4 regions of the Aliivibrio sp. S10_S31 genome follow, and region 1 is predicted to be linked to each of the others. Evidence: predicted binding sites of a transcription regulator. Region 1 holds the regulator's gene; each other region holds the start of a gene.
What was found. Region 1 encodes PurR, which represses purine synthesis genes. Its sites were predicted from a motif close to TNANGNAAACGTTTNCNTNA; they were not measured.
Positions count from the first base shown of each region.

Region 2: the regulator PurR is predicted to act here: its motif matches at 3,630-3,649, upstream of HC728_RS13505 (phosphoribosylaminoimidazolesuccinocarboxamide synthase).
Region 3: the regulator PurR is predicted to act here: its motif matches at 2,040-2,059, upstream of HC728_RS11005 (NCS2 family permease).
Region 4: the regulator PurR is predicted to act here: its motif matches at 4,002-4,021, upstream of purT (formate-dependent phosphoribosylglycinamide formyltransferase).

Region 1 covers NZ_JAAUWR010000008.1:98,302-106,263, forward strand. The annotation lists gene HC728_RS09020 (hypothetical protein) at 1-578, shown strand, start outside; gene tfoY (DNA transformation protein TfoY) at 657-1,244, opposite strand; cyclic di-GMP riboswitch class I at 1,373-1,455, opposite strand; gene purR (HTH-type transcriptional repressor PurR) at 1,720-2,733, opposite strand; gene torD (molecular chaperone TorD) at 3,013-3,660, opposite strand; gene torR (two-component system response regulator TorR) at 3,898-4,596, shown strand; gene HC728_RS09045 (hypothetical protein) at 4,776-6,221, shown strand; gene rluF (23S rRNA pseudouridine(2604) synthase RluF) at 6,334-7,278, shown strand; tRNA gene HC728_RS09055 (tRNA-Cys) at 7,407-7,480, shown strand; tRNA gene HC728_RS09060 (tRNA-Gly) at 7,495-7,570, shown strand; tRNA gene HC728_RS09065 (tRNA-Leu) at 7,756-7,842, shown strand; tRNA gene HC728_RS09070 (tRNA-Cys) at 7,883-7,956, shown strand.
Region 2 covers NZ_JAAUWR010000015.1:18,621-26,582, reverse strand. The annotation lists gene HC728_RS13530 (hypothetical protein) at 1-54, shown strand, start outside; gene HC728_RS13525 (transporter) at 85-471, opposite strand; gene HC728_RS13520 (DUF342 domain-containing protein) at 724-2,406, opposite strand; gene HC728_RS13515 (glutaredoxin) at 2,472-2,759, opposite strand; gene HC728_RS13510 (YggN family protein) at 2,799-3,545, opposite strand; gene HC728_RS13505 (phosphoribosylaminoimidazolesuccinocarboxamide synthase) at 3,722-4,825, shown strand; gene HC728_RS13500 (outer membrane beta-barrel protein) at 4,933-5,406, opposite strand; gene hrpA (ATP-dependent RNA helicase HrpA) at 5,516-7,962, opposite strand, start outside.
Region 3 covers NZ_JAAUWR010000011.1:16,242-24,203, reverse strand. The annotation lists gene HC728_RS11010 (PAS domain-containing methyl-accepting chemotaxis protein) at 104-1,660, opposite strand; gene HC728_RS11005 (NCS2 family permease) at 2,137-3,507, shown strand; gene HC728_RS11000 (CDP-alcohol phosphatidyltransferase family protein) at 3,586-4,194, opposite strand; gene HC728_RS10995 (ATP-binding cassette domain-containing protein) at 4,187-4,834, opposite strand; gene HC728_RS10990 (ABC transporter permease) at 4,848-6,509, opposite strand; gene HC728_RS10985 (ABC transporter substrate-binding protein) at 6,527-7,672, opposite strand; gene HC728_RS10980 (TVP38/TMEM64 family protein) at 7,913-7,962, opposite strand, start outside.
Region 4 covers NZ_JAAUWR010000015.1:29,877-37,838, forward strand. The annotation lists gene cysB (HTH-type transcriptional regulator CysB) at 1-103, shown strand, start outside; gene HC728_RS13550 (methyltransferase) at 136-1,329, shown strand; gene HC728_RS13555 (amino acid aminotransferase) at 1,393-2,583, opposite strand; gene purT (formate-dependent phosphoribosylglycinamide formyltransferase) at 2,772-3,947, opposite strand; gene HC728_RS13565 (amidase family protein) at 4,164-5,327, shown strand; gene cdd (cytidine deaminase) at 5,406-6,299, opposite strand; gene HC728_RS13575 (CidB/LrgB family autolysis modulator) at 6,451-7,125, opposite strand; gene HC728_RS13580 (CidA/LrgA family protein) at 7,125-7,475, opposite strand; gene sbcB (exodeoxyribonuclease I) at 7,472-7,962, opposite strand, start outside.

The DNA of each region.
Region 1 (7,962 bases):
TTGGCTTATCATTATTTGGTTTTACACTTCAATACCAACCAATGCCATTATCTATTTCTGTTTGGACTTTGTTTCCATTATTAATGGTGATCTTTTCACACCGTAAAAGCATACACTTAATCGTATTTATTGCTGCTGTTGTTATTGCGATGCAAGCTGGGATCATGGCTTTACAATATGAAGAAAAATTAACTGGAAGTGCGTGGGCTACATTGACTCAAATTGTATGTGTCATATTAGTTTGGATTGCGGCAAGAAGTTGGAAACCAGTTAATCGAAATGCGTGGTGGCCATTAGTTCTTGTTATTCCTTTATGGATTGGAGGTTTACAACATGCAGCCTTGGTAGCATTGTCGATTACAGGGCTGATTGTGTGTTTACAAAGTATCGGAAGATCAAAGTATAGAAATTGGTTACCTATGCTATCTTGGCTTTTACCTGTTATTGGTTTTTCTACATTAATTATTTCGCCAAAGTTTGAAGTACCAAATTCAATTATGGTTTCTTGGCTAATGATATTATTAATTGGTTGGATTACTGATTTTATGATGCAAGTAGATGAAGAACCAGTCGATTAAGGCTGATAGTAGTGATTATGTTGTATTCTATGCGTTATAGAATACAACATAATAAAAATGAATCTAAAACAATATTAATTATAGCTGTTTTCTTAATTCATTACGTGTTTCTGCAGAAATTACAGACCAGTGCATTCCTTTTATAGCCCCTTCTAAAGACCATAATAATTCATCACTTACTGAACTTGAATGTGTTTGCTGTATTGCTTTATAAGCATTAACAGAGCCCGTGTTTTTCAGTTCTTCAACTGTTGTAATTCCTGCTTTTTTCAGCATTCTTTCTGTTGCAAGTCGTAAGTTAGGTAAATCTTTAATACGAGAAGGACCTGCTGATTTTTGTTTTTCTTTATCTTTTTTCGCTACATCTAAAGCAACAACCGCTTGAATCAAAATTGAATCTGGTTCATCCCAACATTCAGGAGATATAGCAAAATATTTTGTTACAACTGGGAATCCACGTTTTTTATAAACGTATGGTTCAAAGCCTTGTTCTTTAAATAAATTAATTGTTTCGTCACTTGCTCTTAAATGAAGCTTATCTTGAACTACAAGAGCAAACATGGTGTCGTCAATGAAGATTCCAAATCCCCCAAACATAGAGCGAGAAGTGATCTTTCCTAGTGAAGATAGTAGACGAAGTGAGTCTTTTAATACTGGTTTATCCATTGCAATAATTCTCGGTTAGTAAGTCTATGTCACTAAACAACTGAGCCCGAGGAAATAGTAGCAAGTTGAAAACTAAGTATTGTTATTTTAACGTAAAAATTAACAAGGGATAGAATCGACCACTTGCCGTCGGCAACCCCGCTACCTTATATAAATACTTAGGCCGGAAGCTTTGCGTCCTACATTTTCATGTAGTTTGCCATGTTCGTGACAAGATTGATGATATAGCAATCAATAAGAAATGTTGGAACAGAAAATTCATAAATGTGATATTAGTTCCAAAATATTTCATCGAAATTTGTTAGGTCGGTTCAACTTTTCTCTTATTTAATACTTTTAATATTGATATTTATAAAAATTCAGAGATCGATAGTCAGTATTTATAGGTTTTTTATTATTGAGAATTAAGATTGAGTTTAGTAAGCATAAAAAAACCATGCTCGTTGGCATGGTTTTTATTATGAAGTCAGGCAAATTATTTAAGGCGATTTAAAACACTGCTACGTGTAACAACCTCTGGTTGCATTTCGAATATACGTCTTTCATGATCTTTATCTTTAATTCGTTCCAACAAAATCTCAACCGCTGTTTTACCTACACGGCGTTTAGGTTGATGGATCGTTGTTAATGGTGGTGAGAAATACGCAGACAATTCAATATTGTCATAACCGATAACTGAAATATCTTCAGGTACACGTAAGCCTGATTGTTGAATCTTACTAATTGCAGCTAATGCCATAATGTCATTAAAACAGAATAGTGCAGTAGGGCGTTTGCTTTCTTCAATAGAAAGAATTTTGTCAACCGCCTTAGATGCAGACGCACACTCAAAATCACCTTCTAGAATCCATTCTGGATTAAAAGATAAATTTGCATCAGCATGAGCTCTTTCAAAACCTCGAACTCGTTCTTTACAAGTCACTTTATCAGCTTGACCTGTGATACATGCAATATGAGTGTGACCATTTTCAATAAGATGCTTCGTCGCTAAGTAACCGCCTTCTTCTGAATTATCAATGATCTTGTCTGTACGCGGGCTATCAGGACCCCAGTCCATAATAACCATTGGTAGCTCGGTGTTTTTTTCAAGTAAGGTCAGTAATTGTTCATTTAAATCTGAACACATTACAAGTAGGCCATCTACTCGTTTTTCCGCCAACATTCTTAAATAGTGTTTTTGTTTTTCTAGGTCGCCTTCAGTATTACACATGAATAGTGTGTAACCTTGCTTGTAACAATAGTTTTCAACACCATGCATTACTTCTGCAAAAAATGGGTTAAATGATTGTGTTACTAACATACCAATAGTACGTGTTGTATTACACTTTAAGCTGCGTGCTACCGCACTTGGAGCATAGTTTAATTCTTCAACTGCTTCCCAAACACGTTTTTGTGTTGCTTCAGCAACAAAGCGCGTTTTATTTATCACGTGAGAAACGGTGGTTGTTGAAACTGCTGCCAGCTTCGCCACATCTTTAATAGTAGCCATATATAAACCTTATAATAGGTAATAAGGGGCTATTTATTTTCCAACAAAAAAGGTGTAGCTCTAAACTAGAAGAACTGATGGAAGATAAATAGGCCCTGGTTAAAAATGAAAAAAACCGCGTAAAATGCGGTTTTCATTTCAATACAAATTTTATCGTTTGCGATCACATTTTATCTTTAAAGCATAGTGCAAACAATTACTGATTTAATAAATTTTGATATTGCTTTTGATTTATATCACATATTTTTTAACATAAATAATAAAAGCAATTATCTTATATTATTCGCCAGCAAGAAATTTCACATCTAGCTTTAGGAATGTAACAAGTAAGCCTGTTACTGCAGCATAGAAACCAAATTTATCTCTTTCGATGCAAATTTCATTAAATCGAGGTGTCCAACTTAACAGTTGCTCATTAATAAAGGTTAGTTGAGCATTCATATAAGTTTCAAATTCATCTTCAGAAGCTTGCTGATTTGTCATCACAATTAAATTACCTAAAAAATCTAATTCAATGGCAATGTGGTCAGCAGGCTCATTAAATTCAGCTTTTTGTGCAATATTGTATTTTGTAAGCCATTCACGCATATCTTGAGCAGGTTTTGCGTTTAGTAAACCTGATTTATCAAGATACATAGAAGCGTACGGTAGCGCACTACTTTTATCTGAGCCTAAAAAGGCATCACAAAAATCAGCAGAAAGTTCAAGTTGTGCATCTTCACGACCTTGCACGGCATTTAATTTTTCAATTAATGCATTAACTGAATCACTTAGTTCTGGTGTTTCAGCTAAATTAGATAGAAAAGTACGTACTTCAAAACTGCCATATTGCTCAAGTTGTTCTGTCGTTAATTCTGCTGATAATAGGCTAGATAGCCACCAGTATATTTCAGCGCGTTGCTCATTAAACGCAGTAAGTTCGTTCATTTATCTTATGCTCCAAAAAAATTATTCCTAAATTGTACTGGATAAGTATGAAAAGGAATAGCACCTATCATTAACAGGGTGTATAAAGATGTTTGTAAAGGTTAAAGCTCAATTTTTATTAATAATTGTTTTGAATCAAATAAAATACAGAAATATCAATTGAGAATTGGCATTATTACAGATTATGAATAGAATAAGATAAGAACTATCCAAATAACCAAAAATAAAGAGAAGATTATGAGCTATCACATTTTAGTTGTTGAAGACGAAGTGGTAACTCGCTCTAAACTTGTAGGCTACTTTGAAGCCGAGGGATATCAAGTGAGCGAGGCTGAAACAGGTGCAGAAATGCGTTCTATTTTAGCTGAACAAAAAGTTGATTTAATTATGCTTGATATAAACCTACCAGGAGAGGACGGTTTATTGTTGGCGCGTGAATTACGTAGCCAATCCAATATTGGTATTATTTTAGTAACAGGACGTACAGATAGTATTGATCGAATCGTTGGCCTAGAGATGGGTGCTGACGATTACGTAACGAAACCCGTTGAGTTACGTGAATTACTTGTACGCGTTAAAAATCTATTTTGGCGTATGTCACTTGCAAACGAGCCAGTTGAGTTAGATGAGTCTAACGTTGTTCGTTTTGGTGAATGGACATTTGATATTCAACGTAGAGCATTATCAAATAACGGTGAACCAGTTAAATTAACTAAAGCCGAATATGAATTGTTAGTTGCGTTGTCTTCTTACCCTAATACGGTTTTATCTCGTGAACGTATTTTAAATATGATTAGCCACCGTGTTGATGCACCAAACGATAGAACAATTGACGTATTAATTAGACGCATGAGAGCAAAGATGGAAGTGGATCCTAAAAACCCACAAATCTTTGTTACTGTTCATGGTGAAGGTTACATGTTCGCAGGTGACTAATTTTACTTAATATAGTTAATTTTTTGATTTGGCCGCTCATACTATGAGCGGCTTTTTTATGCCTGAATTTTATGTTTTGTTTTTTTACATACGTAATGCTGATTAAATTGAAATGTTATAGTAATATCGCCCTTCCAATAAATAAGACAAGTGTCTAATAATAAAGATGTGGATTTAGGATGAAACAATATTTCAAAATAGCAGTGGTTGCTTCAGCATTGATGAGTGTGGTTGGTTGTCAAAGTACAAACGAAGAGGCAACAGCAGTAGAACAAACATCAGAAATAAATACGCCTGTAGTTTCAACATTTGAGGCGTTACAGAAACAATATAATTTTGATAAAACGGTATTTGATTCAGCCGCTGAGTTTAAAATTTACTCAGAAGATTCATATAGCCTAATGATGGATGAATGGAATGAAGCAAAAGAAATTTATCTTGAAGTAGAGCAAGAGCCAGCATTAATAAATGAAGAGTATTCGATGTTCTCTTCTGGTTCTTATTCCGCAAAATATATCGCACTAATTAAGAATGCTAACTTACAGTTAGATAAATTAAAAACGTATAAGAATAAAGCTGATACAGTTTTGTCTGATGCTATTGCGCAAATGAACTATATGCAATCTATCGATGTTGCAAAATATTATCCGCAAGATTTCTCTAGTTTATACAATCAATATAAAGCCTTGTTTGTAACTGTAATTGAAGAAGACATTGCTGAAGCTCAAACTGAACAAGCTGAGTTTCTAACAAAAGCAAAAGTGATTGAGATTGATACCTCATTAACAATTCATGTTAAGCCATTAGAAAAAGAATTTTCTCAATTGACGCAAAAAGGCTTTAAAGCCATTGCTCCTATTAGTTATGGGCAAACAAAAGCAGAACTGGATAAAACGAAAAAAGCGGTTCAAGCAAATAATAGAGATCAAGATTTAATTGCCGATGTAGTTGCTAAAACTCGTTTTCAATTAGATCACCTAAAAAATATGGCTGCTGAAGTTAAGCTATTAAAAGCAGTAAAGAATGGTCAATTTGAACAATCGGTTTTAGAGTTTGAAAATAAACTGTTATCGATTTCACAAGCAATAAATGGTGATGATTACCGTGATCAGCCATTACGTATGCAAACAACAGAGATCTTATCTGCTGTACAACAAATGCATGCTATAAATAATACAGCTGATTTAGAAAAGAAGATTAAAGAGTTAAATTCAGAAATCGAAACATTAAACGGTACGATTGAGAAGCAAACAGATGCACGAGCAAATGTTCAAAAACAAGTTCTAGTATTAACGCAACAATTAGAACGAAATGATAATTTAATTAATAACTTGAACAGCGTAATTGCAACATATAAAGCAAAAGAAGACGCCGAAAAGACAACAGTAAATAAAGAAGCGAATGAAGCCCCATCTGATGCTGAAAAGCAGACGTCTCCAGCGCTTGAAACAGAGCACGCTCAAGAGATGGTGAAAGAAGAAGGGACAATAACTACCACCGATAATACTGAAGTGGTGCCAGTAGAAAGCACTGAGACCAAAGTTGAGTCTGCTGCGATAGAGACAACAGCAAATGAGACTAGTGAGCAGGTAAAGACAACTGATACTGATATTGAAACGAAATAATTATTTATTTACGTTGTAGTAAAGCACCCTAAGCATTGGTTTAGGGTGCTTTTTTATTGGATATTTATTCGTTTCTGATACACTGCGGCTGTTCACTTTTTTGAGGTACATCATGACATCACCAGAACCTAAATTAACCCGTCTGAATAAATTTATTAGTGATACGGGATATTGCTCACGAAGAGAAGCCGATAAACTTATCGATCAACAACGTATTACGATTAATGGCAAGATCCCTGAGATGGGAACGAAAGTAGCTGATGGCGATGAAGTTTTGGTTGATGGGAAGCCGTTAAAAGAGAAACAAGATCGTATTTATATTGCTTTTAATAAGCCTGTTGGAATTACTTGTACGACAGAGCGACATGTTGAAGGTAATATTGTTGATTACATTAATCATGAGCAGCGTATTTTTCCTATTGGTCGATTGGATAAACCGTCGGATGGTTTAATATTCTTAACTAATGATGGCGATATTGTAAATAAGATCCTGCGAGCGGGTAACGCCCATGAAAAAGAATATGTGGTTCGTGTTGATAAGCCGATTACTGATGAGTTTTTACAAAAAATGGCTGCGGGTGTACCGATCCTAGATACGGTAACTTTGCCATGTAAGATTAAGCAAGAATCTCGATTTGTATTTCGTATCACTTTGACTCAAGGATTGAATCGTCAAATTCGTAGAATGTGTGAGTACTTAGATTATGAAGTATTCAAATTAAAACGTGTTCGTATTATGAATATTGATCTAGGTAAGCTTGCTTCTGGAGAATGGCGTTATTTAAGTCAAGCTGAGATGGACCAGCTAAACGGAATGATTGGAACATCAAGTAAGACAGAAGAAGCGTCTCGCAAAGTAAAAGAAATTGATGGTAAAGTTCGCGTATTGAAAAAAGCGAGTTCAGGAAGAAATCATCATTCAAATAATACGTTTAAAGAAAATCGTCGTGAAAAAGCCAAAGAAGGGCGTTTTAGCAAATCGGCACCTAAGCGTAAAAATGATCGTAAAGAGCAAGGTAAGCCGCAATCTGAAATAAAAGTATGGCGACCAAAATAGACCGTTTTTTCAACATGTTAGCTGATTTGTCAGCATTTTGGCGATAAAGTCTACAAACGGAGAGTTAAATGCTAATTTTTATTTGACTCTTTTTTTAAATCGGTTACATTAAGCCCCGTAAAAGAGATGGCGCCTTGGCAGAGTGGCTATGCAGCGGATTGCAAATCCGTGGACCTCGGTTCGATTCCGGGAGGCGCCTCCATTTCTTTATACAATGCGACACTAGCTCAGCTGGTAGAGCGCAACCTTGCCAAGGTTGAGGTCACGAGTTCGAACCTCGTGTGTCGCTCCAGATTTTAAAGTGAAATACGTTGAATGTTCTTTTGTATGAAAGAATAACCTTACCAAGGTTGAGGTCACGCCTAAGCCTTCAAGATCGGGAACCTCGTGTGTCGCTCCAGATTAAAAATTACTGCAATAGCGGTAGTTACAGATGGTGTTTTACTTTTCAGTAATCGGCATCGCAAGAAATTGCGTGCCCTGGTGGTGGAATTGGTAGACACAAGGGATTTAAAATCCCTCGGCGTTCGCGCTGTGCCGGTTCAAGTCCGGCCCGGGGCACCATCTATTAGCTTACTTAGGTAAGCAAGTTAATATAAAGAATGGCGCCTTGGCAGAGTGGCTATGCAGCGGATTGCAAATCCGTGGACCTCGGTTCGATTCCGGGAGGCGCCTCCATTTCTT
Region 2 (7,962 bases), on a different contig from region 1:
TTTTCCGATTCACAATGGCTAACCCTGAACAGAAAATTAACCGTATTGCATTAAATATAGGTGAGCATAGCTGTAAATTAACAACTACTGTGTTTTCTCATTTAGGTGGACATGGAGTAAATCAAAATCATCAGTTGATTGAGAAATGTCTGTGAAAGTGTTTTCGAGAATATAATTAATCTGCTCTTCATCCAAAGTATAAGGCAGTTTAATTTCTAGATCGGTGATCCCTTCAATACGCGCTAGGCGAATTAAACGAATAATATTTGATTCGTCATTAATATGAGAAGAAAGCACTTGAAGCGCTTCAGCTTGGAGTCTTTCTGACAATGGTCTTGCATCATGAACAGAAGCATTCCATACCGTTCCGAATGTCGGAATGATACTCTTTAACGCTTGCGAAAACGTCCACTTTTGCTTACTTGAATTTACAAGAAACGAGCTGTAATCAAACTCTATTTTATTGCTCATGAATTGCCTCGATATATTCCAACATCTACTTTCAACATCCTATTGAAAAGCATTATTTTTTGTTTCTAATTATTAGTATCCCGAATATTGTTCTTATCGCAAGTAGAAAATTGGACATTGATCACACTTAATAATTCTTAGCTCTTTACCTTATCATTGCTCTAACACATATTTTACACTCGCACATTTTAGCAACAAAAAACCGCTACGATGAGCGGTTTTTATATCATTTGATTCTAATCGAACTGACGCTTAATCATCCGTTAAACTCGTATTTTTAGAAACGATTGGATCTATCTTTATTTCATATTCATTAAAGTAGATCTTACATGGACTGTGTTCACGTTTAGTGGTTACTTGCTCATCTGAATACTGAATCGTCACTTTTGGATAAACTCGTTCCGTAACCTTAACAACATTTTCAGTTAGTTGTTTTCTTAGATCTTCTTCAGCAGACTGGAAACGGTGCATTGAAGCGGCAATTTCACGATTCGATTCTTCTTTCATGTTTTGCACACGTTCGATTTGCTCTGGTGTTCTCTCTGCTTTTGGAATTTTTGCTAAATCCATTTCTGCGCGAACCACTTTCATGGTGTTTTCTTGCGCTTCTTTGTATTTGGCATTTAAAGCAACGATGTTCTCTTTGTACTTATCAAAACGAGTAAATGCTTTTACTAATGTTTCAGTACCTGCCGTAGCACCTAAGTTTACGGTCGTGATATTAGAACCTGCGTAAACTTCACCACCAACAATAGAGCCGTTACGGCCAGTCTTATCCATTACCGTAACTGAGTTCTTACTCTTGATGAAACTCTGAATTGCATGAATGCCAAGCTCAATATCACCCGACGCTTGTAAGTCAGCTGATTGCACAAACTTAGCCGTGATTTTTCCACCTGCTTTTACAAAACACGTGTAATCTTCACCCGCTTCTACTTGGTGGCCAATGATGCCTTTCATAGCAATGACATCGCCATGCGCTTGAACATCAGCAGATTCAATAAAGCCACCAACAGTTACGCTGCCAGTTGCTCTTACAATCATATCTGGTGCAATATCACCACTTACAATCACACTACCTTTAAACTTAATGTGGCCTGTTGAAATATCAACCGCATTCAAACAAAGTGCGTTATCGACATCTGCACCATCTTTGTTAATCCAAGGCATCCCAGATGTCGCAGCAATAACCAGATCAGGGTCATCAGGAGATATCGTCGCTCCTTTACCTGCTCGCAGTTTGGTATTTTTTCCCGCGGTTGCTGGAATCACTTCGCCACGAACGGTAAAACCATCAACACCTTTTGTTGGTGGAATACGTCGAATCAGTTCATCGCCTTCCACAACCGTGATGGTTTCACCCAGATCACGCATATCAACTTTATCTTCTTCTCCTTCTTTTTCCTGAGGCTTTAATGCTTGCTCACGAAAATCTTCAACTAGGGGAACAAAACTTGCGTTGGTACCATCAATCGGTTCTTTACCTTTAGCGATAACAAGCGACACTTTCTCACCAGCAGGTAAATTACGACTCAAAAACATGATTTTCTTGAGTGCATTTTTACTGATACCACGGGTGATCTCCATGCTCGTTAAGCCAGAAATCACATCACTACTTACAAGATCACGACCACCATACGCACCGATGACAGCCATCGTCGCTTTCATGTCACGCTCTTCTATCGCAATGATAACTTCTGCATCACGTCGAGCTGCAACCGTACGGTTCTGATGATGAGTCATCATGCCGTTTTTCACATCTTGTATAATCGTTGTAATGATTTTTTCATCAAAATAAAAATTACACGCATTAATCTCTTCTAAACAATCTTTAAAGCTTTTTAATGTCGGTTCTTCATCCGGCTGAAACTTATCAGGAAAACGTAATACTACAACTGAGTCATCTTCCACTAATGTTAGAAGAGATTTCCACATACTTATCACTCTTATTTATCATTAAACCCAAAGCATTTGGGTTAACTATGTTAATTTACTGTATTCTACAGTTCAAAATCACCTAAATCCATGTCGGTGTCTTGACGCTCAAAAAACGCCACTAAATCGTCATGTCCACCGATATATTTACGGTCAAGGTAGATTTGAGGAACGGTATTCACTGCAATGTTTTCTTTTTCTTGAATTAAAGCAACCATTTCTTCTTTTGTTAGATCTTCATCTAAGGTTAATACTTTATATTCAATGCCTTTATCGTCCAAAATTGCTTTTGCTTTAACACAAAAAGGACATACTGTTTTTGAAAAAATGATCGTTTGATGAGTATTTAACATTTTTTGCTCTCTTTAAGTTCAATAATACGAATTCGGTAATTAAATGCTGAAAACTGGGTATGGTTGCAGTTCAGGAATTAACTGATGCAACTGTTGTTCATCTTGTGCAATGCCTTTTGCTGAATCACATAAGTTTTGTGCTTCGTCTTTCATTTCTGTGCTGTGTTGTTTCATTTTCTCTTTGATCTTAACTTGCACATCAGCAAACTGTTGCTGTAACTCAGTAAAGTTCAATTCCCCTTCTTGCATCTTTAAAGACAAAGAGTTAAATACACTCGCAAAAAGTTCTTTATCCATACTTTGCATCATCACTTCAAAATCTTGTTTCCAAGTGGTATCCACTTCTTTGAAAAAGTCATGCTCTAATACCATGTCTTTTCCTTGATAAAACTTTTGCTTGGCTGTGTGGCCATATTCATCAATTTTAGTCTTAACGCCTTCAAATGATCCTTTTGCATCAAATGAGGTTTCAATTTCACTGACAAAATCATTAGCTGCGGCAATGCCTTTATCAGTAAAGTCGACAATTTCAGGAATATAAGTCGACACTTGTTGCTGATAACGCTCTATCGCCTCTTTTTGCTTTTGAGTTAACTGTAACTCTTTACCGTTCACAAAAACTCGACCATCTTGATCAATTCGTAATTTATCTTGTGCTTTTTCAACTTTCACTTCGCCGTTTTGCGTTAAAAGAACATCATTTTCAACATTCACTGGGCACATACTCGCCCACGCATTACCAGATATAATTAACAGGGCAGTAGCGATCATTTTTTTAGCTGACATACGTCTTTCTTCTCTTTATTTTAATTAGTCGCTCAGTTTAACTGATTGCACCTATCTAGCTCAACTCAGAAAATTAACAGAAAAAATAGCAATCGTTTGCTTTTCTTGTGGTAGTCCCAAATAGTTCTGGTATGATGCTCTCAGTTTTTAAACTTTCTTTATATAGGAATTCTACAATGAGTCTTTCCGATCAAGTGCTTGCAGTTAATGACGATTTACCTATTCGTACTGATAAACCAGTGCATAGCGGTAAAGTACGTTCAGTGTATTGGTTAACTGAAGAAGACAGTCGCCGTCTTATTAAAGAAAAGGGATACAACGTCGCTCCTGATGCTCCCCTAGCTATCATGGTGATCAGTGACCGTATTTCTGCATTCGACTGTATCTGGCGTGGTGAAGGCGATTTGAAAGGTATTCCTGGTAAAGGAGCTGCACTAAATGCTATTTCTAACCATTGGTTTCAATTATTTAAAGACAACGGTTTAGCTGATAGTCATATTCTTGATATTCCACACCCGTTTGTATGGATTGTTCAAAAAGCAAAACCAGTAATGATTGAAGCTATTTGTCGTCAATATATTACTGGCTCTATGTGGCGTGCATACACTCAAGGCGAACGTGAGTTTTGTGGTATTACCTTACCTGAACGTCTTGAAAAAGATGAGCAGTTGGCTGAACTACTTTTAACACCATCAACGAAAGGCATTTTAAAAGGCATTGATGGGGTTCCTGAGGTAGATGATGTAAATATCACTCGCAAAAACATCGAGGATAACTACGATAAATTTAACTTTTCTTGTATCGAAGATATCGCTACTTACGAGAAATTATTGAAGGAAGGTTTTGCTGTAATCGCAAAGGCCTTAACTAAAATTGATCAAATCTTTGTCGATACTAAATTTGAATTTGGCTATGTAGAAGATGCGCAAGGTAATGAAAAACTGATCTATATGGATGAAGTTGGTACGCCTGATTCTTCTCGTATTTGGGATACCAAAGCATATCGCTCAGGTCATATTATCGAAAACTCAAAAGAAGGTTTCCGTCAGTTTCTATTAAATCACTTCCCTGAACCGGATATTTTATTAAATAAAAACCGCATGAAAGAGCGCTTTGCTTTAGCGGAAGAAAATGCCCTTCCTTTGGAAGCGATGATGGACCTATCTAAAACCTATTTAGATATCGCAGCAAAAATTACTGGTGCACCAATTACGCTAAGTGATAATCCAAAAGCAGAGATCATCAAAGTATTAAAAGAAGAGTATCAATTAGTCGATTAATCGATTAATCGATTAGTACTTATTCTACTGATGACCAAATAAAAATGGCGACCGCATTGGTCGCCATTTTTTATCTTTTCATATAATGAAAACGAAAGAATTCGTAATTATAGGAAGTGAACCGTTAGGTTAAGAGATGCGAAATCGATGTTTTCGTCACCAACAGTGAAGTTGTTGTAACCAGCACCTACTGTGAACATTGGGATGATGTTGTATTCAACACCTAAACCGAAGAATGGATCTACGCCGTCATCTTTATGGAAACCTTTCGCTTCCCAGCTGTGCATACCTGCTTTGCCGTAAACGTGTAGAGGACCAAAGTCGATACTTGGTTTAACAGCAAAGTTTACAGAAGTTACGTCTGTTGTTTGGCTACCGTAATCGTAAGAACCTAGGTTCCAAGCACCCATTTCTAAACCAATGAAAGGTAACAGACCTGTACCAATATGAGCACCGTATACCGTTGAGCTCTCGCTTCTGTAATCAGCAGAACCAACTTGTACGCCACCGTAAACTAGTGAATCTGCCGCTGCTGTTGCTGATACGCTTGCTAAAGCTAACGCTAAAAGTGTCTTTTTCATCTTAAATCCTATTTTTACAAAAGGGAGCGGCAACCTTTGACGCTCTTTTTAATATTATGGTTATTGAAGCAATTAACATGCCGAAATTAATTCTAGTTTAGGTGATACATTAACAATCGGCAATGGCATTTTTGACTCGTTTATCAGAAACTGGATATGGTGTCCCCAATTGTTGAGCAAAATAGCTCACTCTTAACTCTTCAATCATCCAACGGATCTCTTTTACTTTGTCAGGGATTGGTTGTCCTTTCGGTATCTTATTCAGTAATTCTTTATAATCACTGGTGATCCCTTCAACTTTAAGCAAATGCATACGGTCACGATTTGGATCGATCGGCAGTTTTTCCATTCGACGCTCAATCGCTTTCATGTAACGGTGGATATCTTGAAGACGCTTCCAACCGCACTCCGTTGCAAATCCTTTAAAGATAAGATTCTCTATCTGAGCTTTAATATCCGAAAGCGCAAACGCCATGCTTAAATCAACACGCCCTTTTAACTTTTTCTGAATTTGGAAAGCGGTAGTTAAAATCGTTTCAACTTGTTTTGCGATCTCAACAACCGTATCCCCAAGCTCTGCTCGGATATGTTCTTTCATTTTTTCAAAGGCTTCAGGTTGCCAAACAAGACCACCCTGCTCATCAATTAACTTATCGATACCACAAGCAATGCAATCATCAATCAAGTCCATCACACGACCATACTGATTAAAGTACAATCCTAATTTCGATTTATTAGGAAGATTGTCATGTAAATACTTAATTGGTGATGGCACATTAAGAAGAATTAGACGACGTTGGCCTGCCTTCATTGCATTGTGCTGCTCTTCTTCTGTTTCAAACAGTTTAATTTCTACACTGTCTTTACCATCAACAATCGCTGGATATGCTTTAACTTCAAATCCACCACGCTTCTGTTTATACAACGTTGGTAACTCACCAAAGCTCCATGTTTTAAGGCCTTTTTGCTCAATATCATCATCCGCAACTTGTGATAATGTTTCTTGAACTTTATCTTTTAAGCCTTCTTTTAACTCATACAAATCACGGCTTTCTTTTAGCTTGCGATTACGATGGTCAACAACACGATATGTCACTTTTAAGTGATCTGGGATCTGTTCTAGTTTCCAATCTTCACGGAACACTTCAAACCCTGTCATTCGACGAAGTTCTTTTTCTAAACTGTCTAATAACGGCGCTTCGAACGGTACAGCTCGAGATAAAAATGCATCAGCATAATTAGGTGCTGGTACGAAATTCTTACGAACGGTTTTAGGTAACGACTTAATCAACGCCATCACTAATTCGTGACGTAAACCTGGAATCTGCCAATCAAAGCCATGAGGTTCAACTTGGTTTAAAATTGGTAGTGGTACATGTATCGTTACACCATCGCTGTCTTGCCCCGGCTCAAATTGGTAACTTAATTTTAGTTTTAAGTTTCCTTGATGCCAGAAGTTTGGATAATCTAAATCCGTTACATGGCTTGCATCACCACGGAACAGCATTTCTTTTTCAAAGTTTAATAACTCTGGCGTCTCTTTTTGCGCTTTCTTCCACCACGTATCAAAATGACGGCCAGATACTACATCTACGCCAACTCGTTGATCGTAGAATTCAGCGAGTTGATCATCATCAACAAGAATATCGCGACGACGAGACTTATGCTCAAGTTCTTCAACTTCTTGTAATAACTTACGGTTTTGTTTAAAGAACTGATGCTTAGTATGCCAATCACCTTCAACTAGTGCTGAACGAATAAAAATTTCACGACACACAGGCGCATCAATCGCACCGTAGTTAATTTGGCGTTTAGGTACAATCGGAATACCGTAAATAGTGACTTTTTCATAAGCCATTACTGCTGCTGATTTCTTCGACCAATGTGGTTCACTGTAACTGCGCTTAATCAAATGCCCTGCTAATGGTTCAATCCATTCAGGCTGAATTTTCGCAACAATTCGTCCCCATAATTTTGAGGTTTCAACCAACTCTGCAACCATGACCCATTTTGGTTGTTTCTTGAATAAACCAGAAGCTGGGAAGATGTGGAATCGTGCATTACGTGCACCTTGGTACTCATTCTTTTCTTGATCTTTTTGACCAATATGAGAAAGCATACCCGCTAAAATTGCAGTATGAACGCCTTGATAGCCTGCCGCTTCTTGATTCACTTTGTAATTAAGCTCTTTCATTACTTGGCTTAATTGGTAGTGAACATCTTGCCATTCACGTACACGTAAATAGTTCAAAAAGTCTTTACGACATTGCTTTCTAAATTGATTACTTGAAAGCTCTTTCTGTTTTGCTTTTACATGTTCCCACACGTTCACAAACGTTAAGAAATCCGAATCTTCATGATTAAAGCGTTTATGCTTATCATCAGATTGTTGTTTCTTATCGCTTGGACGCTCTCGTGGGTCTTGAATTGATAGTGCCGCTGCAATGATCATCACTTCTTGTAATGCATTGTATTTCGGTGCTTCAAGTACCATTCTCGCTAAACGTGGATCAATCGGAAGACGGGCTAATTCACGACCGACTTTAGTTAAGCTTT
Region 3 (7,962 bases), on a different contig from region 1:
GAAAGTCGGATAAATAAAAAGCTCAATTTGTAGTTAAAAAGACGCAGATTTAAAGACGAAAGCCCTAAGATGAATCACATTGGGCTTTGTCTTTATTGGATATTTATACGTTTCGGAATTGAGCGACCAGAGCTCCTTGAGAATCAATTGTTTCTGAGAGAGTGCTGCACTCTTTCATCGTTTCATTTGCAATGTTGTGTGTATGCTCACAGACATTATTAATTGATTGAATGTTTGTATTCATGTCTTCGGATACTTTGACAATTTGCTCAATCGCAACGGATATTTGAGTGTTTTTTTCAGCAATTGCACTCACTTGCTCAAAGGATTCTTGTAACGTATGGCCTGATTTATTTGCTGAATCTACGCATACGCCAGATAGTGATTTTCCTTGTTCCATTGCTTCAACGGCATCTTGTGTACTTTGTTGTATCTGTTTGATCATATCTTGAATTTCTTTTGCTGAATCTTGACTTCGCTGAGCTAATGCTCTGACTTCATCAGCAACAACGGCAAATCCTCTGCCTTGCTCTCCGGCTCGTGCAGCTTCGATTGCCGCATTTAATGCCAATAGATTTGTTTGTTCTGCAATGGCTTGTATCACGGTTAACACAGAACCAATTTCGTTTCCGCGAGCTTCCAGTGTTGCAATGATATTGGAGGCATTGGTTAATTGTGTTGAAAGCATTTGGATTGAGTTTACTGTCTCTGTGACTGTTGCCATTCCCTCAGAAGTGACTTGATATGCTTCTTCTGTTGCTTGAGCTGTACTTAGAACATTTGTCGCAATATCGTTAACGGAAGCTGACATTTCTTGGATAGCATTAGCAACTTGATTGGTTTCTTGAGTTTGTTCGTTTAGGTTATTAACGGTATCTAGGCAGTTAGAAGTTGATGATTTCGCTAGTGTTTCAATCTGCTCATTAGAGTCTTGAATACGTCCAATAATGGCGTTAATTTCAGATTGACGCATTTTTAACGCCAGTTCTATTTCTGAAATATCATCCACATGATTCGTGTAAATTAATTCCATTAGTGGATTATCAAAGACCGCTTTTGCTTTAGTTGATAATTGCTCTAAACGACGAGTTAATGAATAGACACTCAATAGCGAAAGTGTACTCAAGAGGCTTAAACCAAATAAAGGGGACCATTGATATGAAATCAGAGCCGCGACAATAAAACTAGGTATTAATGTTAAAGCAAAGCGTTGCCATAAACGAGTTCTTGGCAATGTTAGTTTAAATGGTTTCTTACCTGATTTTAATGATGCATATACTTTTTCAGCGTTAGCAATATGCTCTCGAGAAGGACTTAATCTAACAGATTGATACTCTTTTATTTCACCATTTTGAAGGATAGGAGATGCGAAGGCGTCAACCCAATAGTAATTTCCGTCTTTACATTTATTTTTAACTAATCCCATCCATGATTTTTTGTTTTTTAGGTGAGACCACATATCTTTAAATGCTTCACTCGGCATATCTGGATGGCGAACGATATTATGGGGTTGTGAATTCAGTTCATCTAACGTAAATCCAGCTACTTCACAAAAATTGCTACTTGCGTAGGTAATATGACTTGATGGGGAGGTGATTGATAACAAGTTATATTCTTTGGGAAATAGAACTTCTTTATTGTTAGACGGATCTGTCTTCATGTGTTTGTCTCTTGTTGTCTCGATAAATTTCAGCAGTGAAATGTAAGCAAATATTACACCATACTGTATTTTTATTGAGGTTTTGTGACTGTTTTTTCTTGATACCTTCTATAACCTTGTCTTATTTATTATTTATGTTGTGAAATCAAATCTGATTCATTTCCGTTATGTGATGCTTTAGTGGTCTTATTTAAGGCGAGTTTTATTTTTTTGTTAAATAAAAGCTGGGTGAATCTGGTGGGTCATATTTTTGACAAGGAAAAATCAATAATTATTAAAAAAATATGTGAACGTATTAGTTGATATTTTTCTTTTAAAAATCAATAAATCACTTCATTTCTCATTAGACTTTTATTCACTATAACCTCTTGAATTCTCATTACGGTAACGATTGCTTATTTATATCTCGCTCAGTTTATGTGAAAATGCGCGCAAATTATGACTGCAACTTAACGCACTTTAGTAAGGATAGTTCCATGTCTCAGGACAATGCTCAACAAGTTGAAACAACATCAAATTTTGGAAAGAAATTGGATGGATTTTTTAAGATTTCACAACGTGGTAGTTCAGTTCGAACAGAAATGATCGCGGGTTTAACTACTTTTTTAGCGATGGTTTATTCGGTTATTGTTGTACCAAGCATGTTAGGAGCGGCAGGCTTTGATACTGGTGCAGTATTCGTTGCTACCTGTTTAGTTGCTGCATTTGGCTCATTGTTAATGGGGTTATGGGTTAATTTACCAATGGCAATTGGTTGTGCTATCTCACTAACCGCGTTTACTGCGTTCAGTTTAGTATTAGGTCAAGGCGTAAGTATTCCAGTTGCCCTTGGTGCCGTATTTATTATGGGTGCTTTATTTACACTTATTACGGTAACAGGCGTGCGTCAGTGGATTTTAAATAACTTACCATCAGGTATTGCTCATGGTACTGGTATTGGTATCGGCCTTTTCTTACTGTTAATTGCAGCAGATGGCACGGGGCTTATCGTAAAAAATGCACATGCGGGTCTGCCTATTATGCTAGGTGACATTACTTCGTTTTCTGTGATCATGTCAGTACTTGGTCTTGCGGCTATCTTTGGTTTAGAAAAGAAACGTGTTCCTGGTGGCATTTTATTAGTGATTGTTGCTATTTCAATCATCGGTTTAATTTTTGATCCAAGCGTAACTTACAATGGGTTCTTTGCTTTGCCGAGTTTAGAAACTGCTGACGGTAGTTCATTGATCGGTTCTATGGATATCATGGGTGCTTTAACACCTGCGATTCTTCCTGTTGTCGTGGCTTTAGTTATGACGGCAGTGTTCGATGCGACTGGTACTATCCGTGCGTTAGCAGGCCAAGCAAACTTATTAGATAAAGACGGTAAAATCATTGATGGTGGTAAGGCATTAACAGCGGATTCTGCAAGCTCAATGGTTGCTGGTTTTGTTGGTGGTGCACCGGCTGCTGTTTATATTGAATCGGCGGCAGGTACTGCTGCTGGTGGTAAAACAGGCCTTACAGCAACTGTGGTTGGCGTATTATTTTTAGTTATGATTTTCTTATCGCCAGTAAGCTACTTAGTACCTACCTATGCAACGGCTCCTGCACTTATGTACGTTGGTTTATTAATGCTAAGTAATGTATCTAAACTGGATTTTGAAGATTCAGTTGATGCGTTATCTGGCCTTGTGTGTGCGGTATTCATTATTCTTTCTGCAAACATCGTAACAGGTATCATGATCGGCTTTACTACACTTGTTGTTGGCCGTGTTTTTGCTGGCGAGATTAAGAAACTGAATGTTGGTATTGTCTCTATCACGATTGCATTGATTATTTTCTATGTTGGTGGTTGGGCTATTTAAGTTGCCATAATAGATTGTTCAAAATTAAAAACGGATGGCATAAACCATCCGTTTTTTTATGCGTGGAGTTGATGAAACTTACGGTTTTAAAGTATGGAACCCAGAGTAAATGCGAGTAAAGGTGGTAAACCAGCAAGCGGCACCAAACACATAGGCGATAATGGCAAAATGGGTTGGAAACAGACAAAATGCGATAAAACACGCAATGGTTTCTGTTCCTTCGGTTAAGCCACTCATGTAATAAAGGGATTTGTGTTTATAAACTGGATTATCAATTCCTTGTTTACTTGCCATAATAGCAAAAGCCAAAAAGCTGCTTCCTGTCCCAACAAATGAGAAAATTAAAAACGCACCCGCAATGGCATTTTGATCAGGGTTGGCGAGAACAAATCCAAAAGGGATCAGAGAATAAAACAGAAAATCCAAACTGATATCAAGAAAGCCTCCTGCATCAGTTATGCCTTGTATTCGAGCTAATGCCCCATCTAATCCATCACAAATGCGATTCAAGACAATAAATACTAGAGCCAACAAATATTGCTCTGCAATAAGAGCAGGGAAGGCTAAGCAACCTAAAACAAAGCCAAATAGCGTCGTTTGGTTGGCGGTAATTCCCAGTTTATTAATGAGCTTGGCACTTTGCGCTAAAGGCCAACGAATCACTTTAATACTGAAACTATCAAGCATGAGTTATCTCCCAAGGCCAAGTAAGTACTCGACTTCCTTGTGGTACATCTTCTTTATCGTGTGTCACCATTAAAGCCGGAATATTGGCTTCTTTTAGCTGTTCAACCACCCAATCTCTAAATTGAATGCGAAGGTCTTTATCTAGTTTACTAAATGGTTCATCCAGAAGGGCCACTTTGGGTTTTGCAAGTAGCATGCGAGTTAAACTGATGCGAGCTCGTTGACCACCAGAAATCTGAGCAGGAAAAGAGTTGGCGAGTTTAGTTAATGAGATATGCTCTAATGCTTGCATTGCTTGTGTCTTACGAGCACTTCCTTTGATGGCATTGGGTAGTGCAAATGCTAAGTTTTCCCAAACGGTGAGGTGAGGAAATAACAAGTCGTCTTGAAATAAGATCCCGACATTACGTTTGTGAGCAGGGAGCTTGGTTAAATCAGTACTGTCTAGAGTTAGGTTTCCAGAATAAGAAAATTCATCAGAAAGATGGCCAGCAATGACATCTAATAAAGTGGATTTTCCACAGCCACTAGGCCCCATTAAAGTTAGGATTTCTCCTTTTTTTACCCTCATGTTTAGAGAGGTAAATAGAGCTTCGCCACCGGTTTTATGAATGGCGAGGTTTTCGAGATAAAGACACATTCGGTAATTAACCTTAAATAGAAAGACGGCGACATTTCATCGGCAAACGGCTGATCATAATCGCAAAGGTAAAGAAAAATAACGGTAGTAAAGCCTGCCAAATTGCGTATATCGCAGTCACTCTACGATCAAAACCGCTTGAAAGCGCAACCGCTTCAGTTGTAATCGTGCTAATTCGACCCGCGCCGAGCATTAATGTCGGAAGGTATTGCGCTAAACTCACGCTGATCCCAACCGCCCACGCAAAAACAATAGCAGGAAGTAAGATCGGCATTTTTACCTTCCACCACGCTTGAAATGGTGATTTTCCTAAGCTTAGAGCAACACGAGTAAGACCCGTATCAAAACTCTTCCAAGGACCATCGAGAGCTAAGTAAACAAATGGGAAAGCAAAGAAAACATGTGCCCAACACACCCAGAAGAAATAGGAATCGCTACTTAGATAAAGTGTCACCACTTGCAAGCCAAATAATATAGAAAGTTGAGGGATAAGCATTGGAATCGCAATGATATAGCCCGGAACTTGCCATTTGTATTTAATGCGGTATTCATGAGCTAACACGGCAAGCACTAGCGCAATAGAAGCGGTAATGATAGCAATGGAAAGACTCTGATTTATGGTGCTTAAAATGCTGTCCCATTCTAGTTGCCAAAATCGTTCACTATAACGACTTGGTAATAAATCTGGGAAGCGCCAACGTTGTGCAAAACTCCAGATAAGCATTAATGGCACCATTAACACTGTGAGTGAAATGATGAGTAAGAAAAGTGATTTACCAGGAAGAGAAATACCGCTACGGCCTGAATATTGCCAGCATCTAATGCCTTTTGTTATCGTCCATTCAACCAAGCGAGCAAAAGCGATTAATAGAGAAGCAATAGCGAAAAGTACAACAGCTCCAGCCGCTGCACGAGGCAGTAAACTCAAGTCAGGCTCGGTAAACCATTGCCAAACTAAAACCGCAAAAGTCGGTGGGTTGGTTGGCCCAATAATTAATGCGACATCAACAACAGATAAACTGTACGCAATAACCGCAAGCATAGGGAAACGCAATTTTGTTAACCATTGTGGAAACACGCATTTCCACCACATTTGTGCTTTGCTATAACCCAAAGAGGCACTGACTTTCTCAATTTGATCAATTTTGAGTTGAGTAAGAATTGAGATGCTCATTAGCAGTAAAAACGGCACTTCTTTTAATGCCAGCATCACAATTAAACCAAGTGCATGAGGGTCTTTGATTAAGAATGCGAGATCATTAATGTCTTGAGGTGAAGCATCGTAACCAAATAGGCTATGAAGAGCGCGAACTCCCATTCCTGTTGGTGCAAACAAAAAAGCAAAACCAATAGCAAAAGCGACATGGGGTGTAGCTAATAAAGGCGATAGTGATAACTCCACTTTTCGCCAAAATTTACTTCCCCATGTGGCTTGTAAAACAGCGAAGGTGATCAAACACGCTAAGTAGCTGCTTGCAATGGCTGAATATATTGTGAGCCCGATTGAGCGCCATACTCCCTCCCAAGAAAAGACCAATGCAAAACCATCTAAAGAGAAGTGATGCATACCAAGAGGTGGAATATAGCCCAGAGCAGACACTGCAACTCCCAGTAAACCGGGAAGTGTAGGCAGAATACAGACTGCAATAATAATAAGATATAGAGCTCGTAACATACTAATTTTACTTAAACTTAACTACCGAAGCGTTTTAACCATTCTTTTTCGATAGCCGCTTGCCAACTTGGGTGCGGTTCAGAAACAGATTTAAATTGTTGTGTATTATTTGCGCTACCCGTTAGGTATTTGCTACTTAATACAGAGGGATCACCCCAGACATTCAAATCCCCTTTACGAGATTGTGCCTCTGGGCTTAATAAGAAATTAATGGCAACTTGTGCACCTGCACTTGCTTTTGCATTCCATGGAATGGCTAAAAAGTGAATGTTAGATAGTGCACCAGAATCCATGGCATAAGCTTTAGTCGTATTAGCTAAGTTACCATTGGCTTGTGCAGAATATACAGCGTTTGGATTGAAAGTAACGGCTAAATCAAGCTGTCCATCATCAAGTAGTTGAATGGTTTCTGATGTACCTGCAGGGAACTGCTTACCGCCACGCCAGGCCACTTTATGGAATTTTTCTAGGTAATCCCACAGTGGTGCGGTTACGGCATTAAAATCCGATTCAGAAACGGGTTTTTGCAGCGCAGGATTATTATCGGTTAGCTCAATCAACATAGATTTTAAGACGCTCGTCCCATGAAACTCTGGTGGGCGAGGGTAACTTAAGCTGTTTGGTTTTTTCTGAGCATAACTTAGCATTTCAGCAAATGAATGTGGTGGGTTCGTTAGGTTCTCAGAGTCATGAATAAATACCAGTTGACCCACTCCCCAAGGCGCTTCTAAACCATCGGTTGGCTCTGAAAAGTCTACATCGACTGGTAGCATTTTATCGACGTATTTCCAACTTGGTAAATCTTGAGTAAACGGACCAAACAATAATTGATTGTCCTTCATGGATTTGAAGTTTTCACCGTTAATCCAAACCATATCAACACTGCCATTGGTGTTTTTATCCGCTGCTTTTTCAGCGATAAGGCGTGGAATAGTTTCAGATATATCACTGACTTTTACGTGTTTTAAAGTCACTTGGTATTTTGATTGCAGTTCTTTATTTGCCCATTGAAGGTAATGGTTAATCTCTTGGCTACCGCCCCAAGCATGAAAATAAACCGTTTGTCCTTGAGCTTCTTTTTCAATTTGTGTCCAATCGGTGGCAAAAGAGGAGGTTGCAAAAAGTGAAGCCATGATCCCGATGGTGGTAAGTTGCTTATTCATAAAGTCATCCGTTGAGTATTTTATTGGTTATAGCAAGCGTACTGTTTATTACTCTTATTTATTATAAAAAGTGTGATAGCGGTAAGAGTTTTTTGTTGTATTAGTAGTAACAACAAAAGGACAGTAATGTGTTCTTAACTATTATACCTCTGGTATTAATAATAGTTTCAAACAATTACCATCCTTTTTAATAACGTTTAGCAATACGTTGGATACCAATGTTCTAAGGTTATCGCTTTATTATTTTGCTAACTCTTCCATATTGATGCCTTTTTTCTTCGCAATGTATT
Region 4 (7,962 bases), on a different contig from region 1:
TGCACCGCATTTAACACGTCCAATTGTTGAGCAAGCAACGATGCTGAAAAATAATCATGAAATTGAAGAGATGTTTAAAGACATAAACCTTCCTGTCCGTTAAGATCGCCCTGATATTATTTTCAGGGGCATATAATGCATTCTCAGCAGTTTTTAAATATAGACCGTTTGTTATCGCAGACGGTCTTTTTTTGGCAATTTTCTGCTTTTCATAGTTCAGATTATCCATGGCGCACCACGCATGAAAATTTAAGCCATTGGCTTGATGGATTAACTCTGGCAGAGGTGCAGGAATTAAAGCGAGCCCCTGAAAAACTAACGCAAGCACTCTCAGTTTTTATTCCAGAAGTTAATGACCTTTATGCATTAAGTCAGCTTGAGCAACTGCAAGCGGATCCGCTAGTGATGCCAAAGGGATTGGATTCAGGAATTAACGGTCGTAAGTGGCAACAAATTACCAATCTAAGTGCGTTGGGTATTCAATACTCACAACCCAAAGGTCAATGGCTAGAGTGGTGTGGTGGTAAAGGATATTTAGGTCGAGTCCTTAATGTGGTATCGGGTAAACCAGTCACCACATTAGAGTGGCAAGATGCTTTATGCCATAGCGGTCAAGAATACGCTGATAAACACCAATTAAACATGACGTTTATTCAAGGCGATGCGTTGGCAACAAGTGCATCTGAACTGATTAAAGCTAACCAACATGCAATCGCCTTGCATGCGTGTGGTGATCTTCATGTAAGTTTAATTCAAAAGGGCATCGATAAGTCGATAGATGCCGTTACTTTATCTCCTTGCTGTTTTCATTTAACTCAGTCATCGGTTTATGAAGGACTGTCTGCATTATCAAAACAAGCGCAGATCCGTTTATCTAAAGATGATTTGCGATTGCCACTGCAAGAGACAGTAACCGCTGGGAAACGCACACAACATCATCGAGAGCAGGAAATGCAATATCGATTAGGGTTTAATGCCTTGCAGCAGTGTGTTACTGGCAATGATCATTATGTCCCTGTACCAAGCATTAAAAAATCATTATTAAGTGATGGCTTTGACGCTTTTTGTCGATGGGCTAGTGAGCATAAAAAGCTGCAATTACCAGATGATGTTGATTTCTCTCACTGGTTAAACAAAGGAAAAGAAGCCTTTGTAGTGATGGAAAAGTGCGATTTAGTGCAGCAAGTATTTAAACGTCCATTGGAAGTGTGGTTATGTTTGGATCGTGTCTTATTATTAGAAGAGGCAGGCTATAACGTTCGTATCGGGGAGTTTTGTTTAAAAGAAGATACCCCAAGGAACATTGTCATTCAGGCTAAGAAAGTGTGAAACTGGCAAAAAAAAGGCGCTAATTAAAGCGCCTTTTCTATATCTTACAATTACTTCTGATTCTTAAAGAACCGCAGCAATACCTTTACATAGAGGAAGCATGTTGTCTTTTGTCATACCTGCAACACTGATACGGCCAGAACCAACGATGTAAATTGCGAATTCTTCTTTCAGGCGGTTTACTTGCTCTTTAGAAAGACCAGAGAAAGAGAACATACCGTTTTGACGTTCAATAAAGCTAAAGTCAGCATCCACACCTTGCTCTTTTAGTGTTGTAACGAACAAAGTACGCATCTCTTGAATACGGTCACGCATCTCAGCGACTTCTTGTTCCCATTCTGCACGTAGCGCATCGTCATTAAGAATATGCGTAACAACAGCAGCACCGTGAGCTGGTGGGTTAGAGTAGATAGAACGGATGATAGCTTTAACTTGAGAGAATGCATCCGCAGCAACCGTTGCGTCTTTAGCAACAAGAGTAAATGCACCAACACGCTCGTTATACAAACCAAAGTTCTTAGAGAATGAACTTGCTACAAGTAGCTCTGGGCAGTATTGAGCAAAAGTACGTAAACCAGCCGCATCTTCTTCAACACCTTTTGCAAAACCTTGGTATGCAAAGTCAAATAATGGCAGTAGACCTTTATTTGCACACAGCTTAGCTAGCTCTTCCCACTCATCAGCAGTTGGATCGATACCAGTAGGGTTATGACAACAACCGTGTAGAAGAACCACATCACCAGCTTCCGCTTGTTGTAAATCCGTTAGCATTGCAGCGAAGTCTTTAGATTTTGTTTCTGCGTTGTAGTAAGTGTATTGCGCTGTTTCAATACCAGCAGCAGTAAATACACCAATGTGGTTTGCCCATGTAGGGTTGCTGATCCAAATTTTCACATCGCCAAGTTGACGTTTGATGAATTCACCAGCTACACGTAGCGCACCAGTACCACCTGGAGCTTGAGCTGTTTGTGCACGTTTTTCAGTGATTACTTGTGCATCTGCGCCAAACAGTAGCTTTTGTACTGCAAGGCCGTATTCTGCGGTACCTTGAATGGTTAGGTATGACTTTGTTTTTTCTGTATCAAGCAATACTGCTTCTGCTTTTTTAACTGTGGTTAAAACTGGAGTTTGACCCGCTTCGTTTTTGTAAATACCAACACCAAGGTTGATTTTTTCAGCACGAGGGTCATTTTTAAATTCATCTGTTAAGCCAAGAATAGGGTCAGCAGGAGCGGCAGCGATTTTTTCAAACATAGTCATCATCCATGGTGTAAGTAAAATAAAAGAGTTAGCTTATTTATACCTGTTAATCCTGTAAGTTTGCAACGGTTAGGTAACGAAAAAAGCAAATTAAATGGATTTAGCAGTAAAAAAAGAATAAGAAGGTTAAAAAGGTACAACAGAACGGTATTTGAAACCATTCTGTTATACATATTTGTAACTTAATAGATCACTTGAACTTTATTTGAAGCCGTTACTGCATCCTCAATAGCGGTTTCTAAATTATCACGACGTGTAATCGCAACACCTAAACGTCGACGTCCATCAATCTCTGGTTTACCGAATAATTTGATTTGAGTTTGAGGCTGTGAAAGTGCGTCTGTTAAGCCATCAAAACGAATATTAGTTGAAGTGCCTTGACCTAAAATTACTGACGATGCCGAAGGACCGTATTGCGTAATTTGATTAATTGGCATTCCAGTAAAGGCACGAACATGAAGGGCAAATTCAGACATCTCTTGAGAAATAAGTGTCACAAGACCTGTGTCGTGTGGGCGAGGGGAAACTTCATTGAAGTAAATTCTATCGCCTTTAATGAAAAGCTCTACACCAAATAAGCCATAACCACCAAGCGCGTTTACCACTTTCTCTGCCGCATTTTGTGCTTGTTTTAATGCAGCTTCAGTCATCACTTGTGGCTGCCATGATTCACGGTAGTCCCCATCTTCTTGACGATGACCAATTGGCGCACAGAAATGAACACCATCAACAGCACGAACGGTTAATAATGAAATCTCATAATCAAAATCCACAAACCCTTCAACAATGACTCGTCCAGCACCAGAGCGGCCACCATCTTGCGCATAATCCCAAGAAGTACGAATGTCTGCTTCTGTTTTGATAACACTCTGACCTTTACCAGAAGAGCTCATTACCGGTTTAATAACACAAGGCATACCGACAAATTTCACAGCTTCAACAAGTTCTTCATAGCTATCAACAAAGCGATAAGGAGACGTCGGCAGTTGTAATTCTTCAGCGGCTAAACGGCGAATACCTTCACGGTTCATGGTTAATTTTGTCGCGTTAGCCGTTGGAACAACATTAAGGCCTTGTTTCTCTAGTTCAACTAACTTATCCGTTGCAATCGCTTCGATCTCAGGAACTACAAAATCAGGTTGTTCTTTATTAATGACTTCTTCTAAGGCGTTGGCATCAAGCATATCAATCGCGTAACTGCGGTGAGCCACTTGCATTGCCGGAGCATTAAGGTAGCGATCAACCGCAATCACTTCAAAACCAAGACGCTGACATTCAATAGCCACTTCTTTACCTAGTTCACCAGAACCAAGTAATAATACTTTTGTTGCAGAAGAAGACAGAGCTGTACCAAACATATGAAATTCTCATGTAATAAAGAAAGATGGCGCTATCATACTAAAATTAATTAAATACGCAAACGTTTGCTATTTATTCCTTATAAATAGAATGGAATTAAAAATGTAAACTGGATCACGTAACTGATAGTTTTCTTGATAATGAGAATAAGTGAAATTGTATTCATTTATGTGACTGGTATGCTGCATTTTTGAAATTAAACAGTACGCTGAGTTATGGATGAGCAAACCATGTATGTCTCTCATGAAGTTGAGTCACAACAATGGGCGTTTTATGGCCTTTTAGAAAATAAAAAATTTGTCGTAAGTGATTGCATTGATATAAAAAATACGCCGAATGGCCAAGGTAATCCAACGTGGTTATTAGAGCAAAGAAAAGCGAGAGAGAACGCTCCTGCCGTTGATCTTATATTAAAAAAAGGAGCTATATTTGTCGGTAAAACTCAAATGGACGAATTTGGGTTTGGTCTACATGGACACAATCCACACTATGCACCAATACCAAATAAAAACAGCGAAGGACGCTTTATTGGCGGCTCATCGAGTGGTACTGTCGCAGCCGTGGTTAATGGTGATGCAGATATTGGTTTAGGCATTGATTTTGGTGGTGGGATTCGTGTTCCTGCTTTATATGCCGGTTTATATGGTTTTAAAGCATCAGCCAGTGCAGTAAACATGCAAGGTATCGATTGTATTGCAAAAGAAGATACTTCATTGGGGTGGGTGGCAAAAAATTTATCAGATATACGAAAAGTAGCAACCGTGCTTACGCCTATGTCTCCATTAGTGACAGTGGAACGTATTGTTGTGCTTGATAGTTTATTTACTGATATTCCAGAAGAAGCCAAAACAAAGTTAGAGACATTAATTGCTTCTTCACCTTATGAAATAGTACGTAGTAAATCGATCAGTAAAATTATCACCACTAAGGCAGCAGAGAGCTTCAAAGTGCTTTCAGCAACGCGAGGTTTGCGTAATTTAGAACTGTGGTATGAAAAGAACAAAGCGGCAGTAGGTAATGAAATAAGGATGCAGATGAAGTGGCTTGCGTCTTTAAAATATAAAGATGAAAGGATCGCTTTAGAACAAAGAGAGTTAGTGATTTCTGTTTTAGAATCCATTTTAGATGAAAAAACACTGTTACTTATGCCAACAACAGCCAATATTGCACCGCCCACAACGGCAACGGATGAGCAGTTATACAAATTGAATGCTCAAATTTTAAAATACACTTCGCTAGCAAGCTTGGCGGATTTACCTCAGTTGCATTTACCTTGGTTTACAGTAAATGATTCTCCTTGGGGGATTTCATTAGTTGGGCAAAAAGGAATGGATAGACAACTGATTGATGTGGCTATTCGTTGGAAAGGCAATCAATAGACATTAAAGATGTTAATCAAATAAAAAGGAGGTTAACAAAGCCTCCTTTTAAGTCATCTATAGAATAATTTCTACTTCTTATAAAGACGCGTACTCTAATGTTACATCCGGATTTAGTGCTTCTAATGTGCTTTGTGTAATCGCAAGGTGGCTAATTGCGCCTTTGTGATCTTCAACTAGCGCAGCTGATTTAACCGTTAAGATGTCTTCACGAGACATATTTGCATGAACCAGTGCCACTTGTAGTGGTGGTAAGCTTGGGTTAAATGCCGCATTTTCAGCATACATACCGTAATATACTCCGCCACTTTCCATCTCAAGCGCAATACCACTTAAGTTATGTGAGTAAGGTGCGTGGCTGCGGTTTGCCGCTTCTAATGCTTTACGTAATAGCGGAGAGTCAGTTTCTAACGCTAAGTTGTGTGAAAGAGGAGCAAGTAATCCGCCTTCAATGCCTAAATCTTTAGGACCAAAAGACTCAGGTAAGTATTCTTGCAGTGATTTTTCATTACGTTCAGGAAGTTGAACCATTAAAGAATCAGCGGTGGTTAGTTCATTCATAAATTGACGACAGTGACCACAAGGGCTGAAGTTAATTGTGATGTCAGAAATACCCGTTTCACCTTGGATCCACGCATGGCTAATTGCTGATTGTTCAGCGTGAATAGTTTGGCCAAGTTGAACATCGTTGTATTCCATGTTTGCGCCAAAATAAAGGTTACCAGTCAAACCACGAGCAATCGCACCGACATAAAAATTAGAAATAGGAGCAACAGAGAAAGCAGCAGCAAGAGGTAATAATGCTAAGCGTAATTCTTTATCGCTTAACTCGCTGTCAGCTTGCAGTGATTGAAATTGTTCCTTGCTAATAACACCTTTAAATTCAGCATTGATGATTGGTGTTAATGAAGTACGCAGGGCGTCAGGTAAGTTAGCTAGGGCTTCTTCTAAGCGTTGTTGTAGTCTTGTCATGAGTAGGGTGATCCTTTTAAGTTCTTATAGGATCATTTTAGTGACAATTGAGCTGGAAACATAGATCAAAATCACACTCATTGATGTAAAGTTACATAAATTACATCAATGAGAGAGAAGTCACACCATATTGGTGCTGTTTTGAGCGCGATTATTTCATCATTACCATGAAAGAGTAGATAATCGGTGCAACGAGAGAAGTGATGATCCCACAAATAACTAGGGCTAATGAACTGAATGCTGCATCTTGTGGATTCTCTTCAGCAGCTTGAGCTGTACCCAATGCGTGAGAGACATTACCCATTGTTAGACCACGAGCAAGTGAGCTCTTAATACCTAACATGTTATAAATTGGGTAAGCAAAAATTGCCCCCATCAAACCAGCCAGAAGTACTAAGATTGCTGCGATTGCCGCTTCGCCTTCAAGTTGACTTGAAATAGCCATAGCAATTGGTGTTGTCACTGATTTTGGTAAAATGCTCGCAACCAATTGCATATCGGCTCCCATCCAAACCGCAAGGAACGCACCAGAGATCATTGAGAACAATGAGCCCACGCTACATGCAAGCAAGATGATTTTCCAGTTGGCTCGAATATGAGGTAATTGCTCATACAAAGGATAAGCAAGTGCAACCACGGCAGGTTGTAACAAGTAACTTAGGAAAGCATTATCAGCATAATAGGTTTCGTAAGGTACATGCAGAACCATCAAGATAGGAATAATAATACACACACTCAGCAATAACGGGTTATTCACTGGGTGAGGGAAGCGTTTTGCAAACCAACGAGCAGAGTAAAAAACGATAAGCGTAAGAATGACCCACATTAGCTGTTACCTCTATCAATTTTGTCGATAAAGAGTGCTAAGCAAACCAAGACTAATAATGAACCACCCGCTGTACTCACAATAATTGGAATTGCATTGTTAAGTAGCAAATCAAAATGGGTCATTAAGCCTACCGAAATAGGAATAAACAAAATCAGCATATTGCGCATAAAAAATTGGCAACCTGTGGCTGTCCAATCTGGTTTGCAAATACCGATAACCATAGCGGTGAATAAAATAAGCATTCCAATAATGCTTCCCGGAACAGATATGTTCAACCAAGATTGAATGCCGTTACCAGCAAACAACGAGGCGAAGATCCAAGCGAAAGAATAAAGATATTTAATCATGATATTAATTGTTGTACGTAGTTATACACGGCTTTTAAAATAGCCACTTTTTTGTCATTACCTTCGGACTCAAGGTATAGACTTTCAAAACTCGCTTCATAATCTGGCAAGTGAGTTTGAAAATAGTCTTGAAGGTGAGCGTGCCATCTTAATTGCTCAGCTTCGTTTAATGTGTGCGGGAAGTTACGTGCACGGTATCGGAATAACAGTGGTTTGATACGTGGATCTGTCACGTTTGGTTCAAAGTCAATTAACTGTTCAGGCGTTGATTGACGAATAATATCAATGGTCGCTTTATCAGCATGAGAGAAGAAACCATCGTAAAGAAGCGTATCTACATTAGTTGATTTCTCGTAGTTTGGCTCAATGCTGTACAGCTCAATCAGTTTTTGTCTGATCTCAGGGTTTTCACGTATCACTTTAAGGTTACGTAAACACGCTTCGCGGTCAACATTCAAATTAGCGGCATTTTCAGCAGTCAATGTTT